DNA from 2 places in the Lactiplantibacillus brownii genome. Region 1 is predicted to be linked to the other one. Evidence: predicted binding sites of a transcription regulator. Region 1 holds the regulator's gene; the other holds the start of a gene.
The links. The regulator LexA, encoded in region 1, represses DNA repair genes until DNA is damaged. The targets are predictions, from matches to a motif close to CNAACANNTGTTNG.

Region 1 (8,105 bases):
TCGTAACGCCATGCAAAATTTCTTTACCCGGCACATAGCTAAAATGAACCTTATCGATCAAAAGCTCATTGTGAATCCCATCTGGTCGAGCCCCGTTCACTGGGCTAACTTCATCGGGTTGATCACGTACTTCGTCAATCCGTCTGGCCCCGGTAATCGCCAACTGAATCATACTGTAAAGACTTGTGAGCGACATGATTGGTTGATAGTATTGTTGCGCATAATTCACAAACACGACCACTAACGCCAGCGCGGCCCCTTTAGACAAGCTACCGTTCAACGCCAACCACGAACCAAAGAAGATCACGATCGCCGTGTTGAGCAATGACATGCCTTGCATGAGGGGATTCAAGATCCCAGACCAAATCTGACCGGTTAAAGCCGACTGCCGGACCTGATTGTTATAGTTAGTAAAACCACGTAACGAATCGTGTTGTAACCCATTGGTAATCAAGACTTTCTGACCCGTAATCTGTTCGTTGATATAGCCATTCAGCCGCCCGATATCATCTTGTTGCTGATTAACGGCTGTCCCTGCTTTGCGCATCACCAATGCTGCAATAATGAGGGCAATTGGCGTAGACGCCATGGTAACCCATGCCATCGTGGCATTTTGATTGAACATCACAATCAGCAAGCCAACGAACTGAGCCACAGCCAATAACACTTCGAGCAACGCCTGATTCATGGCATTAAAAATATTATCCAAATCGGACGTAAAACGTGCCAGTATGTCCCCATCACTATGCGTATCAAAATACTTGACTTGCATCCGTTGCATCTTTCGGAACAGACCGACCCGCATTGTCCCGGTAGAATAAGCGGTCACCCGTGCAAGAATTAGACTCGCAATGAAGATTGTCGCTGCATCACCGATATACAGTAAAATATAAATAATCAATGTATGATTAAATTTTCCTAAGCTCGCCTGTGCCCGCGTCGCAGTATTGGTCCATTGCCCTAAGTAAGTCGTTAGCTCCTCAACCGCACGGCCCAAATAAGTTGGCGCAATCACGATACACCACGTCGAAAAGGCAATCAAGAGGGTGCTTAAAATGAACCCTCGCCAATATTTTTTCAAATAATGCCAATAATACTTACCAGCATTCCGTAGATCCGTCATTTTACCCCCTCCTCACGTGCTTTTTGTGTTTGATAAATCGCTTGATAAATGTCATTAGTTTGTAGTAACTGCTGATGAGTGCCGCTCCCGCTAATTCGGCCACCATCCAAGACTAAGATTTGGTCTGCACGGATGATCGACGCAATCTTTTCGGCAATTACCACAGTCGTCGTCGAAGTCAAATCACGGTCCATGGCCTCTTGAACTAATTTTTCCGAGCGCGCATCTAATGCCGAAGTCGCATCGTCTAAAATCAGGATCTCAGGATCAGCAATCACCCCACGTGTAATTGCGAGGCGTTGCTTTTGACCACCTGAAAAGTTTTGCGACCGCTCTTCAACAGGTGCATCATAAGTTTGTGGCAACCGTTCAATAAATTCCGAAGCTTGAGCCACGTTGGCTGCCCAACGCATATGGCTCGCTTGTGCGTCTGGTCGAACTTGCTTCAAATTACCAGAAATCGTGCCTGAAAAGAGTGTCGAACGTTGTAAAACGTAGGCAACGGTTGCCCGAAGTGCCTTTTCTGGAATCTGACGAACATCGACCCCGCCGATTTTCACTTGACCACTATCGGGATCATACAGGCGGGCAATCAGTTGTGCCAGCGTTGTTTTGCCAGAGCCCGTCGCACCCACAATACCAAGCATTGCACCAGCCGCAACGTTAAAGCTGACGTCCTTTAAGGTTGGCTGATCATCCCCCGGATACGTGAAAGTCACGTGGTCAAAGCTGATATCACCGGCCAAGGGTGACTCCGTTTCGCTTGCAACATAAGTCATGCTAGGTTGCGTCTCTAGGACTTCACTGATTCGGCCAATTGAGATAACGGCCCGCGACGCAAAGGTCATTAAAAAGCCACCATTGATCACGGCATACAAAATCTGCATTAAATAAGAAATGAAGCTGGTGATTGCTGCGAGATAGCTTGGATGTGTCGTAATGTTTTGACCAACCAAATAGACGGCCATCCCCACCGCTAAGTTCGCCGTCAAAAAGAAGATTGGCATCAGGATTGAAAACCAGTACCCAATTTTAGCCGTCACGGCTGTCAACTGATCTGACGCGTGCGAGAACTTTTTGATTTCGTTTGGTTCTTGAACAAACGATTTAACAACGCGAATCCCCATCAAATTTTCCCGCGTTACGGTATTAACGTTCTCAATATCTTGCTGCGTTTCAGCAAAATACTTAGTCATGTGTTGTACCGCAATCCAGGTCGCAAGCAAAATGATTGCCATCATCACGATAATGACCCACCACTGCTCTGGCATGGTCACAATCGCCAGAATGAAAGCACCCAGAAACAGTAATGGAATCCGCGTGATCTGTTGAAAACCTGCCATGACGATCTGTTGGACTTGGTTGACATCATTAGTCATTCGCACGACCAAGTTAGACGCCGAAAACTTTTCAACGTCGGCATAGGCAAAGAATTGAATTTTTGCATATAAATCTGATCGTAAATCCGTTGCGACCCCTAAAGCCACGCGTGCCGAGTAGATCGTATTAACGACCCCACCGATAATGCCCAACACCGCTAATCCAAGCAACAAAATGCCTTCACGAAAAACCGTTTGTTGATCATCCTTGATAATGGCCGTCATCACCACCTGTAACAATCGTGGCTGCCATAAGGTGGCAAACACTAACACTATCACGGACAACATCGCAATGGTGACATCCACGTGATACCGTTTAAAATAAGGCATCAACACTTTCATTCTCCAATTCCTCCCTCTAAATCAACTATCCTAAGCGTACCCGAAAGTAGCCGGTTTCACAAATAAAATATAACTATTTTACATCATTAATATTTTAAAAATGATTTTCAAAAATCAAACAATCCCTTGTTACCAACCAGCCGCCATTTGTTAGGAGGTTTCGGCAGACGTCAATCGTCTCGTTGAATCATTTTTTTGAGACAAAAAAACACCCATCCGAAGATGAGTGCTTCCTTTATTCAGGAGAAATTAGTCAAACTTAACTTGCGTATCAGCTTTACCAGTTTCGATGAATTGTTTGTTGTTGTCCATTGAGATATGCACCATGTTATGAACAGCTGGTTCAGTATAGAACGCAGTATGTGGTGTAATCAAAACGTTGTCGCGGTTGAATAAGTTCATGAAGACCTTATCATCAATCGTTTGACCTTCAAGATCCTTGTTAAAGATCTTAGTTTCGTATTCATAAGTGTCAAGGGCGGCACCGGCAACTTTGCCACTGTCTAAAGCCTTGATCAAGTCTTCTGAATCAACGAGTGTCCCACGGGCAAAGTTCAAGATGTAGGCGCCATCTTTCATCTTGCTGAAGGCATCAGCATTTAACATGTGATAGTTATCCTTCAATGCAGGAACATGTAAGGTGATAACGTCTGATTGAGCGAATAATTCGTCCAAAGTATCAACGTACATGCCAGTCTTTTCAAGTTCAGCATTACGATAAACATCGTAACCGATAACCTTTGCACCAAAACCTTTGAAGATATCGATAGCAGCACGGCCAATACGACCAGTACCAACGACACCAACGGTCATAGTGTTTAATTCTTTACTGATGTTTGGTGCCCAACGGAAGTCTTGTTTAGCCAACTTCTTGTTGAACAATGGGGTTTGACGTAACAATTGCATCAATTGGGTTACTGATAATTCAGCAATCGCATTTGGTGAGTATGCAGGTACGTTAGAAATCTTCAACCCACGTTCTTTAACAGTTGGGACGTCAACATTGTCGACACCAACGTTACGAAGTGAGATGTTCTTAACACCTTCGTCAGCCAACTTGTTCAAAACAGCAGCGGTGTAATCCTTTTGTTGGTATACATCGGCACCGTCAAAACCTTTAGCCAATTCGGCAGTTTTTTCGTCAAGTAGTTCTGAAACTAACTTAACTTCAACATCGGGATGCTTTTCCATCCATGTCTTGAAGAATGGACGTTCGTCATCACGTACAGCATAAGCAATAATTTTCATTACAAAAATTCCTCCTATATATTGATACATTAAATATTATAACAGTAAATGTCAGAAAAAGAATGACTATTTATGAAAAGGTTGCAAAATTTTTACATCGTGCGCAGCCAAATACTGTAACTTCGCTGTTCGTGGTTGATGCTTAAACGCATATTCGGCTTTCAACGCCGCAGATTTATTATCAAAAGTCTCGTGATAGATCATTTTCAGTGGTCGGCGTTTGCGAGGCCGTGTGTATTTGGCCCCCTTGCCGGCGTTATGTGTGGCTAAGCGCCGTTCAAGGTCATCCGTAAAGCCACCATATAAGGTGTTATCTGCGCATAGCAACACATAAAAATAATACGGTTTAGTTGCCATAAAGTAGTTGGTGCACCTCTTCTCCATAACTGCCATCCGCTTGATAGACGATCACTGGCGGTAACACCCGCACCCCATTTGGTTTACCATCCTTGATCATTTCAATTAAAACCATGTTGGCTTCACGATCAGCCTTGGGATGCACAAAGCGGAGTCGTTTGGGGGCTAAACGATGTTGCGCCATAGTCCTAAATAAGTCATCTAGCCGCTCCGGGCGATGGACAAAATAGGCCTTACCATTCATTTTCAGTAAATCGCTCGTCACTGCCATAATCTGAGCTAAGTTAGCGGTGATTTCGTGCCGGGCAATGGCTAAATGGGGATTAGGATTTTTTTGGCTGGCCGGTTGGTCCTTAAAATAAGGCGGATTGCATAACACCACATCAACTGAATCTTTCGGAATAGTTTCTGTGACAGTCAGTAGATCAACATTTAGTACTGAAAGTTGATCGTCCAAATCATTTAATTGGATGCTTCGCTGCGCCATATCCGCTAACCGCGGTTGCAGTTCAACTTCCGTGATATGCCCACGTGTGGTTGAACTCACAAACAGGCCGACCGCCCCATTGCCTGCACAAAGATCGACAGTTCGTGTCTTGGCGGCTTTTGGGACTTGCGCGAATGCCCCTAATAAAACCGCATCTAATGAGAAAGAAAAGACGGTCGGGCTTTGAATGATTTGAATTGTTTTACTATATAACTGGTCGATTCGTTCATCGGCCTTCAACGCTACCGTAGTCATGAATTCCCTGCTTTCATTAAAACTCATTATCAGCATATCATAATATACTTGCAGAATGCCTAATTTTTCGTCATACTGATGGCAGTCAATTATCGAAAGGAAGTTTGCGATGTTCTACTCTTTCATGCGCGGACTAGTACGGGTCATCATCACGATCATTAACGGTCGCCCACACTATCAAGGACGCGAAAAATTACCTCAAGGTGCTTACATTCTCGTTGGCCCACATCGCACGTGGTTTGACCCCTTGCTCTATGCCTTAGCGGGTAGCCCGATGCAATTCAGCTTTATGGCCAAAGAAGAACTGTTCAAAAATCCAGTTTTACGCTTTATTTTGTTGCATGCCAACGCTTTTCCTGTTGATCGAAAACATCCGGGGCCTTCTGCCATCAAAACGCCAGTTAAATTTTTGCGACGTGGCAAGTTGTCCTTGATCATGTTTCCCTCCGGAACACGACATTCGCAAGAACTGAAGGGTGGCGCGACCGTCATTGCCAAAATGGCTGGTGTGCCTTTAGTGCCAACCGTCTATCAAGGACCATTAACTTTCAAACGTCTTTTTAGTCGGCAACGAATTACCGTCCGTTTCGGTGACCCGATTGCTGTTGATCGAAAGTTGAAACTTGATGATGCTGGTCAAAAACAGATTGAAACGAAAATGTTGGCGGCGTTTGATGATTTAGATCGTCAAATCGATCCTAATTTTCACTACGTCGACCCAGCCGAAAAAAAACACGCCAACTAAGGCGTGTTTTTTATTAGCATTACTTACTGTCGTTTTTAGAAGCAGCTTTCATGGAGTTTAACATTTGATGCAATTTCTTTTCGGATGGGCGTTGACCCATTTGCATCATCATGCTGCGCAACATTTCTTCACTAATTGGTGGATTTTGCTTCAAGTAGTTTTGCATGTAGTGACGAGCACCAAAGAAACCACCGGTAAGACCGACTAACACGCCGATCAGCACGATTAAGATCCAAATACCAGTAGACACAGTCATTCCCCTCCCTTATTACAGTCTTCAATAAACTAGTCTACACAAATTACTTGTAAAAGAAAAGGAAAATTTGTGATTGACAAATTTTCCTTGTAAGCGCTAATCATCACGTAAGCCGCGGTCCCGTTGCACTTGACGGACTTTTTCTGGCGTAACTTCTTGGCCACTTTTATCGTACACTTGTAACATTTCTACTTGTTGCCGAAAACCGGCCCGAAATTGTTTTAAATACTTTTGGCGTAATTCTTTGCGTTCGAGTTCTTCCAACTCGGTCAGCCCTTCTGCCTTGGCTTTACGTGCCAATTCATTGATTCGGCCGATTAATTCTTTTGAAATCAATACACTCACTCCTTTCAAAAGCATGAATAGAATACTCGATTTTTGACCTTAAATCAATTAAAAGTATTTGTCAACCGAACATTTGTTTGAAAGCGTGAAAGACCTATGCTACAATGTTTTTAACAACTAAAAGAAAAAATAAAATGAGGTGCCGAGATGAGTAAAACATCTGAAAGCAAACAAATGGCCGTTCTTCGTTTCATTTATGAACGTGTCAATGAAAAAGGTTATCCGCCGACCGTCCGTGAGATTGGCGAAGCTGTTGACTTATCTTCAACTTCTACCGTTCACGGTCACATTTCACGTTTAGAGAAAAAAGGGCTCATCCAAAAAGACCCTACCAAGCCCCGCGCAATCGAAGTAACGCCCGCTGGCTATGAGATTTTAGGCGTAGAAACCACGCCTCATCAGATTCCGATTTTAGGAACAGTTGCCGCTGGTCAACCCATTTTGGCGGTTCAAGAAGCCACGGATTACTTCCCGATTCCTAAGGATTTGGAGACCTTTGGTGGTGACTTGTTCATGCTGACCATTCGTGGTGAAAGTATGATCAACATCGGTATCTTGAATGGTGATCAAGTCATTGTTCGCCGACAAAGTGCAGCGGACAATGGTGATATCATTATCGCCATGACTGATGAAAATGAAGCAACCTGCAAACGTTTCTTCAAGGAAGCTGACCATTATCGACTTCAACCAGAAAACGACACCATGGCGCCAATTATTTTAAACAATGTCTCTGTTTTAGGCAAAGTTGTTGGCCTCTATCGTGACATGCTCTATTAATTAAAAAGCAATCGTCTGCCACATGACGGTTGCTTTTAATTTACAAGTATTTACTGCCCTCACGAACAGCCAGTTTTGACAGATCATGCTGATTAATAAAGTTAGCAACCCAGCCAGGCGCCGTTTTGCTATAGTCCCGTAACGCCCAGCCAATCGCCTTTTGAATAAAAAATTCTGGATTGTCTTGCTGAGCCTCAATTGCTGTAGCGAGAAATGTTTGATTTGTTTGGTCTTTTAGACTTAACTGTAAGGTAATCCCGACACGTTGCAGCCACATTTTGTCAGTCATAATAAATTCAGTTCCTTGGGTCGTCAAGGTATCTTGATGGACCAAATACAACGTCATGACTTTACGCCAGGCATCAACGCTATCCCACCACGCTTTCACAGAGATCTGGTCGCGGCACCAAGCTGCAAGTTCTGGGGACAATCGTTTGACGTTAGCCTGCGCGAGATCAATCGCAACATACTGGTATTCACGTACCGGTTGACCATAGTAAAAAGTCAGCCAGCTTTGCAATTCAACCAAGTCCAGTTTTTTACTAGCTTGAATTACAGGTCTCGTCAAAATTCGTCGTTCCGTGGCTTTGACGCCTAGAAAGTCGAATTTATCACGCATATAGGCTGCCATGGCGGCTTGATTTTCTGGATGGCTAGGTAAAAATAATGATGGCAATTGAAAGTCTCCTCTGAATTTTTCAAAATTTAGACTCGTCAGCTAATAGTTCAATGGTATAATGATTACACTAATTTAAATATCAGGAGTTGGTCACATGTTATTCGTAGCCATT
Region 2 (8,105 bases), 1.4 Mb from region 1:
CCAAGAACGCCTGACGTTCACTGCCAGTCATCCCATTAGCTTGCGTCGTCGTTTGAATCTCTGGATTTGCGAGTTCGAAGGCCGCTTTAATTTGTGTCAAATAACCATATGATGGAAAGAAAATTAAATAATTACCTGTTTTGGCGGTGACTAACGCCTTGAGACTGGCCACGATAGCGGGTTCGCTGTGTGGGCGTTCATGATACGTTGTTTGAACGTATTGGGTGACCAAAATTGCCTGATGCTTAGGTGGGAAGGGTGAGGGCAACTGGTAAGCTAAACTATTTGCTTCACCACCGAGGACGCGCTGATAATAGCTCATTGGTGAGAGGGTCGCTGAAAATAAAACGGCCCCGGCGCCTAACTTCAAGGATCGATCCAAGAAGTCACTGGGATCTAAGCAAAGTTCTTTGACCGTCACATGATGGCCCTCCAGAACGGTCCGAGTTTGGTAGCTGCCATCATATAGGTCACTAATTTTGACGAAAGTTAAACAGTCAAAAAAGTAGTCACGTACCGCGTCTAATAAGGCAGATGGTTGTTGTTTTTGTAGCCACTCGCTGATGAAATCGTTGAAGTTCCGCAACGTCCGGCTGAGCTTCTCGGGTGGTTCTATTGAAAGTTGTTCAGTGACATCGTCGTCGATTAACGTTTGACTGATTCGGCCAAAACTTCGTCGGACCTTTTTAAGCTCGCGTTGAAGATCGTCACTAGGTTGTGACTGATCTGGCTGGGCTAATTTGAGCAAGTGTGCGATTGGGGCATCACTAATGTTGGCGGAATACATATCGCGTGCACGACTGACTAAGTTATGGACTTCATCGACTAAGAAAAAGTTATCACGGTCTTCTTCGCTGAAAAAACGCTGCAAGTAGACCAGTGGATCAAACAGATAATTATAATCACAAATAATGACGTCACAAAAAAGTGAGATGTCTAGCGAGAATTCAAAAGGATCAAGGGTGTGGGCGCGCGCATATTTTTCAATCACTGGCCGCGTTAGCTGGGTTTCGTGTGTCAAAATATCTTTTAAACCGGGTTTTAGCCGATCATAATAGCCAATCATAAAGGGATTCTCTTCTGGCGGCACATCCTGTTCTTCAGGAAAACGAATTTGATCCTTGGCTGTTAGGGTGATGCTCTTGAGCTGCAAGCCATCTTGACTCATTAAGGTGATGGCTTCTTCGGCAACGTGACGAGTGCTTTGTTTGGCGGTTAAATAGAAGATGCGTTCAATTTCATCTTCCCCCATCGCTTTAATTGCTGGAAATAAGGTCGAAATCGTCTTACCCGTCCCAGTGGGTGCTTCGACAAAGAGCCGTTTTTGAAAACGGATGGTTTTGTAAACGGCCGCCGCTAATTCATGTTGCCCCGTCCGATAACTTGGAAAAGGAAAAGGTAGCTCAGCAATTGACGCATTACGTTGTTGGCGTAAGTCAGCCCGTAGCGTGAGCCAATACTCGTATTCGGTGATTAAGTCTTTAAAAAACTGATCTGCTGCCGCACGAGTTAAAACGCGTTGCGTCTTGGTGGTCTTTGCGGCTAAAACTTGAAAGTAAGTGAGTTGGAGGGTGACTTGGTCGAGGTCCGGATGGGTCTGTAAGATCAAGTAGCCATAAACTTGCACTTGGCCCCAGTAAAGGGCACGTGTGTTGTCAGTCAGGTCATCAAAGGCTTGATCAGAAGTTTTGATCTCTTCGATGAGGATACCATCATCGGTTGTTTGGACGCCATCGGCCCGACCAGAAATCAGATAATCCGCGCCATTCATGGTGACGGTCGTTTTTAAGTAAACTTCACTCTGATAAGCTTCAGAGCGGCTACTTTGGAGTTGGCGGTGGATCTTTGCACCAGCTAAAGCCGTATTTTGACTGTTTTTTACTTCGTTGAGGTCACCTTTACGCAAGACGAACTCGACTAGTTGACGAATCCCGATTTTAGTTGGCATGCCGAATTCCTTTCTGAGGTTAGTTATGATTTATTATAAAACAGACGTTCGGTTTTGTCTGCTGAAAACAGGAATTATTCGGCAAAATTGGCGGTATGCTTGTTTTTGAGATAGTTTAGATGAAATTAGGCCAGTAAAAAGGTCATCCGTTTTTCAACTGGATGACCTCAAGTAATTTTTAGAACCATTGACTATGCCGCCGTTTCATCGTGCGCCGCAAGCTGAAGCCGTAACTGATAATGGCCGCGACGATCAAGACTGCCAGGATACTAGCCAACCAAGACTGTTGAGCACTGAAATAAGTGGCATAACCGGCACCCAAACTAATGATGCCAATCATTGGGACGAGAATCTTAAATGGGACGGGATGCAAGTAAACGAGCCCTGCCAACATCAAGACGAGTGCGGTAACCGTTGCTTCAATGCCTAAGCGTGAACCGAAACTAATGATGAGGGCCACAATTAGTAGACCTAACCCTAAGACCAACAACAACGTGGCAAACAAATTGCTGAGTGTCCAGACAAATGTTTTTTTCATAATGAGCACCTCGCTTTCACTACCTTAATTATAGTCTAAACAGGGCTAACCACATGCACAATATGCATACCAGTTAAGCAAAATGGAACTTAAATTAAGTTAATTTTCAGACAATTTGCGGTCTTTTTCAACGAGTCCTTGAAAGCGTATTCAATATTAGTTACACTTACAGTATGCACACTTGATGATGGATGGAGGAAATGGACATAATGGCAAAAGTATTAGCAATTAACGCGGGTAGTTCAACTTTAAAATGGAAGCTATTTAGCTTACCAGAAGAAACGGTGATCGCCTCAGGAATGGTTGACCGGTTGGGCTTACCAAACGCTGTGTTTGTTTTGAAAAAGGCGGATGGCGACAAATATTCGGAAACACACGATGAAATCAATGCTCAGGAAGCGGCGGCAATGGTGCTGACACGCTTGAAGAGTGACGGTATCGTGGACCATTTGACAGAAATTACTGGGATTGGTCATCGTATCGTGGCTGGGGGCGAAGATTTCCAAGATTCAGTGGTCATCACCCCAACGACTTTGAAACAAATTAAAGATTTATCAGAGTATGCGCCGTTACATAATCCAACGCAAGCTTATTATATTGAAGTGTTCCAGCAATTATTACCTAAAGCTGTTCAGGTAGCTGTTTTCGACACGTCATTATATGCGACGATGCCAGAAGTCAATTATCTCTACAGTATTCCATATGATTATTACAAACAGTTTGGTGCTCGGAAATATGGGGCACACGGGACCAGCCATCGTTACGTGGCACAGCGTACGGCCGAATTGTTAAACAAACCTTTGGATGAGTTGAAGTTAATCACGTTACACCTTGGTTCCGGCGCTTCTATCACGGCCTTTGACCATGGGAAGGCGATTGATACTTCGATGGGATTCACCCCATTAGCTGGGATTACGATGAGTACGCGTTCCGGTGATATCGATGCGTCGATGATTCCGTTTTTGATGCGACATCTTGGTATTTCAGACGTGCAAGACTTCATCGACATCCTAAATAATAAGTCGGGTCTGCTAGGAATTTCTGGTGTTTCACCTGATATGCGGGACTTAGATAACGCGGCTAATAACGATCATAATCATCGTGCCGAGTTAGCGTTGGAAATCTTTGCGAGTCGAGTTATCAAATATATTGGGAGTTACATTGCCGAAATGAACGGCTTGGATGCGCTTGTCTTCACGGCTGGCGTTGGTGAAAATTCAGTGGCGATGCGTTCACGAATTTTAAATCAATTAGGCTACTTCGGCATCACGATTGATGAAGAGAAGAACAAGTGTCATGGGGTTGAGCAAGTCATTAGTAAACCAGACGAGCCAGTCACCGTCATGGTTGTGCCAACCAATGAAGAGTTAATGATTGTTCGTGATGTTGAACGACTGACTCACCGGGCACCCATTGATAACTAATAATCAGTGCAAAAAAACACCTGCAAGGGTGTTTTTTTAGGCAATCATTTTGATATGTGGCGTGTGGTTGAATAAAAATGGCTCACCAATAGCCTTAAATCCAAAATAGGCATAGAAGCTTTGAACGTGGGTCTGTGCTTCGATTTGAATGGTTTCGTTTGCAAATTTTACGGCAATTACAGCCAGAACTTGAGTGATGAGTTGGCGGCCTAAATGCTGACCGCGAAGCTGACGATCAACCACGACGCGACCAAATGAACAATGGTCGTCCTCTTGGAAAACACGTGCATATGCAACAATTTTGCCATCAATAGTTTTAAAAACATGAAGTGCAGTTGGATCGATGGCGTCTACTTCCTGATAAACACGATGTTGTTCAACGACGAACGTTTTGACGCGTAATTCATAAATAGCGTATAATTCAGATGTTGTAAGCTCATTAAATGTTTTGACTGACCACATGGGATAACCTCCTAGAAACTGAAAATAAGTTTATCACCAAATGATTGCATATGCAATGATAAGGAGAAAAATAATGATACCAACACTGCGATTAATGGGAACACTCTCACGGATGATTATGAACGAGGGTAACCAACGCTTTGCCAAATATGGCCTGAATAGTAATCAATTTATTTATTTAATCCGGATCTGCGAGCAGCCTGGGCTATTTTTCAGTCAGCTCGCTGATCAGATGAAAATGGATCGTACAACCAACTATCGCGCCGTGCAGAATCTAATCAAAAAAGGGTACGTCATCAAAACGGCGCATCCTGATAATAAGAAGGTTCGTTGCTTGTATCCAACAAAAGAAGGGACCGCGATTTATCCAGAATTGCACGCTTATGAAGTCTGGTGTGCACAATTAGTGGGTGAAAAATTAACGACTGGTCAGCAGCAGCTACTGTTTGAAAGCTTGACACTGGTTGAAAAAAACGTTCAACAACACTTAGAAAGCTAATTGACAAAATAAATGCGCCAATATAGCTGATTTTTTTAGGCTGACAGTGTACGATGGTAATAGCTGAAAGTTTAGACCATGTACAGTTCAGATTAGCGTGAGACACGTTGATTTGTCTGGACGTGACTTAATTGGATTTTTAAGCAGAGTTCGGTTTATAAAGGGGATTAACTAATATGGCAACAACAGTAGTATTGGGTGGTGGCTACGCTGGGATGCGAGCCATCAAATTTTTACAAAAAGCACTTCCGAGTGACGATCAACTGATTTTAGTTGATAAAAGTGCCACGCATACGGAAAAAACAAATTTACATGAGGTCGCCGCGGGGACGATTGATCCAGATAAGATAACGTATGATATTCGGACAGTTATTGGCAAGACTGTTCAGTTTGTCCAAGCCGCAGTCAAGCATGTGGACATCGCCAAAAAAATGGTCAGTTTTGAAGATCACGCGGATCTTAGTTACGACTATCTGGTCTTAGCGTTGGGCTTTCAATCTGAAACATTTGGTGTGCCAGGTGCCGATACCAATGCCTTAGCAATGGATGATCTGGCAACTTCTAAGGCCGTTTATAAGCATATTGAAGCGACAATCAAAGGTTATCGTGAAACTAAGGATCATAATGATCTGAAGATTGCGGTCTGTGGCGCTGGGTTTACTGGGATTGAACTCTTAGGTGAATTGACCCAGTCATTGCCAAAGTTGCAGGAAAAATATCAAACACCCGCGATCAAGTTGGTTTGTTTGGAACGGATGCCGTCAATCTTGCCAATGTTTACGCAAGATCTACGCGATTATGCCTTGAGTTTCATGTCGAAACACGATGTTGAAATGATGTTAGGCTCATTGATTGCTGAAATCAAGCCAGGTGCCGTGGTATATAAAGATAGTGACGGTCAAAGTCATGAATTCACGGCGAATACCATCATTTGGACGGTCGGGGTCAGTGGGTCGCATGTGATTGCGGATTCTGGTTTTGAACAACGTCGTAATCGTGTCATGGTTCAACCAGACTTGTCATTAGCAGATCATCCAGAAGTATTCATCGTGGGTGATGTTGCGGCGGTCATGGCGCCAGATGCTAAGCGGCCTTATCCAACTACGGCACAAATTGCTTTAGCTTGTGGGGAACAAGCCGCCAAGAATATCGGCGCGTTACGCCACGGCAAAGCCACTGAGCCATTCGTCTATCATTCCAGCGGGACAGTGGCGTCATTGAGTGATCGTGATGGTATTGGCGAAATCTTTAGTAGCAACAAGCCAGTGCATGGCTATCCAGCATCCGTTTTGAAGAAAGTCATTACCGACCGCTCATTGGTTGAAAGTGCACATTTGAGTACGATGTTTAGCAAGGGTCGCTTCGATTTGTATCATTAAAAAGTGACATGAGTTAATCTAAAAATAGCGTCTAACAGTCTCAAATTAGAGGACAGTTGGACGCTATTTTTTTAGACTAAATTTCAGTTTTAATGGTTTGATGTTCGGTCTGACGTGCGACCCAAAAGATTGCCATAACGAGTAAAGACGCGTAGAACAAGGCAACCGTGATTGAAGTTTGCACCGGCATGTTTAAATTTGCCATTGACGGATGCTTAACCAGTTGTACAATGACCGAAATGTCGGTCAAACTGTGCAAGATAATCGGTAATGCAAGATTGTGCGTGCAAACATAAATGCCAGCAAATAAAGTACCCAAGAGCATGGCGAATAGAATTTGTGGCAGCACATAAGTCAATGAAATATGCGTGCTGTTCATGAGATGTAGGCCGCCGAAAAAGGCACTACTAATAAGAATACTAATTAATGGCTGGTTGGGAAATGAACGCGCCACGATCGGTAATAAGACGCCACGGAACACGTACTCTTCCGTAATCCCAATCAGTAAAACATAGCCTAAGTACAATAAGATGAGGGTGCTAAAAGGTAATTGCAGTACTCTGCCAATATTAGCCGCAAACAAGAGTCCAACGATTAGGATGGTTGGTAAGGCGAGGCACAGTTGCTGCCCCAAATGGTGTCCAGACCATAATTGGACAGGCACATGACCGACTAAACGGTTGAAGATCCAAACGCCAAACAGGACGAAGGCATCTTGAAAAATACCAACAAAATGAGTCGGTATCCAGTTGAGGCGTACGATCCAGGCTGCCCCGAAAAAGAGGGCAATGACCCAAATAAATAATAGCAGCGCTAACCCTAAGCCGCGTTTAAAGTGTTGCATGACGATCGCCTCCAAAGTGGTTGATTGTTTTTAGTTTAGCATGAATGGCCGTCAAAAAGGGTGACTCAGGAAAATTCCTAGTCACCCTTTTAGCGTTTAATGGTGCATCTTAAATTCTAAATAACGGTCGTTATATAGTCCGACTTTTTCTGGTGATAAATTTTTATAAATCTGTAAATGTTCAATCGTGCGATTATCTGGATAAAATTGCCGGTCGTTCCGAATAGCCTTAGGCAACAGTGCTTTAGCCTTCTTGTTAGGTGTGGCATAACCAATATATTCGGCATTTTGTGCCGCATTCTTGGGTTCACTCATGAAATTCAAAAAGGCATAGATGGCCTTGAAATGTTTGGCGGTCTTAGGAATGACCAAATTATCAAACCAAAGATTACTGCCTTCAGAAGGAACGACGTAATGCAAATGTGAATTGCTGTCCAACATTTCTGAAGCTTCACCAGACCAATCAACCGCAACGGCTGCTTCATTTTGAATCATATACATTTTAATTTCATCAGCGACCACGGCTTTAACATTGGGTGCCAACCGATTGAGTTTGTGCTCTGCGGCGAGTAAGGTAGCCGGATCAGTGGTGTTCATGGATTTACCCATGGAAGCCAGTGAAAAGCCCATGACATCACGTGCACTATCAATCAACATAATCTTGTTTTTGTATTTCTTTTCCCATAGGTCTTGCCAATGTTGAATACTGCCAGGCTTCACGAATTTGTCATTATAGATGATTCCCAAGGTGCCCCAGAAATAGGGTACTGAGTAGCGGTTGTTGTGATCAAAAGCCAGATTCAAAAAGCGAGGATCGTAATTTTGCATGCCGGTTAACTTGGATTTGTCTAAAGGCAGTAAAAGTTTAGCGGCTTTCATTTTTTCAATCATATAGTCGCTGGGAACGGTCAAATCGTAACTCGTGCCACCTTGCTTGATCTTGGTAAACATGGCTTCGTTGCTATCGAAAGTTTCAACATTCACGTGATAACCGGTCTCTTTTTGAAACTT

Region 2: RA086_RS01315 (ATP-dependent DNA helicase) is a predicted target of LexA. The motif match lies at 1,986-1,999, and genes of this name have one in related genera.

The regions. Positions count from the first base shown of each region.
Region 1 covers NZ_JAVCWF010000001.1:1,674,178-1,682,282, forward strand. Annotated here, with positions in the region: gene RA086_RS07765 (ABC transporter ATP-binding protein) at 1-1,123, opposite strand, end outside; gene RA086_RS07770 (ABC transporter ATP-binding protein) at 1,120-2,844, opposite strand; gene RA086_RS07775 (D-2-hydroxyacid dehydrogenase) at 3,094-4,092, opposite strand; gene RA086_RS07780 (GIY-YIG nuclease family protein) at 4,159-4,449, opposite strand; gene RA086_RS07785 (tRNA1(Val) (adenine(37)-N6)-methyltransferase) at 4,439-5,191, opposite strand; gene RA086_RS07790 (lysophospholipid acyltransferase family protein) at 5,301-5,936, shown strand; gene RA086_RS07795 (YneF family protein) at 5,956-6,192, opposite strand; gene RA086_RS07800 (DUF896 domain-containing protein) at 6,289-6,552, opposite strand; gene lexA (transcriptional repressor LexA) at 6,685-7,314, shown strand; gene RA086_RS07810 (DNA alkylation repair protein) at 7,355-7,990, opposite strand; gene RA086_RS07815 (hypothetical protein) at 8,088-8,105, shown strand, end outside.
Region 2 covers NZ_JAVCWF010000001.1:319,901-328,005, forward strand. Annotated here, with positions in the region: gene RA086_RS01315 (ATP-dependent DNA helicase) at 1-1,948, opposite strand, end outside; gene RA086_RS01320 (hypothetical protein) at 2,127-2,486, opposite strand; gene RA086_RS01325 (acetate/propionate family kinase) at 2,696-3,910, shown strand; gene RA086_RS01330 (GNAT family N-acetyltransferase) at 3,947-4,372, opposite strand; gene RA086_RS01335 (MarR family winged helix-turn-helix transcriptional regulator) at 4,446-4,871, shown strand; gene RA086_RS01340 (NAD(P)/FAD-dependent oxidoreductase) at 5,048-6,250, shown strand; gene RA086_RS01345 (CPBP family intramembrane glutamic endopeptidase) at 6,327-7,094, opposite strand; gene RA086_RS01350 (ABC transporter substrate-binding protein) at 7,191-8,105, opposite strand, start outside.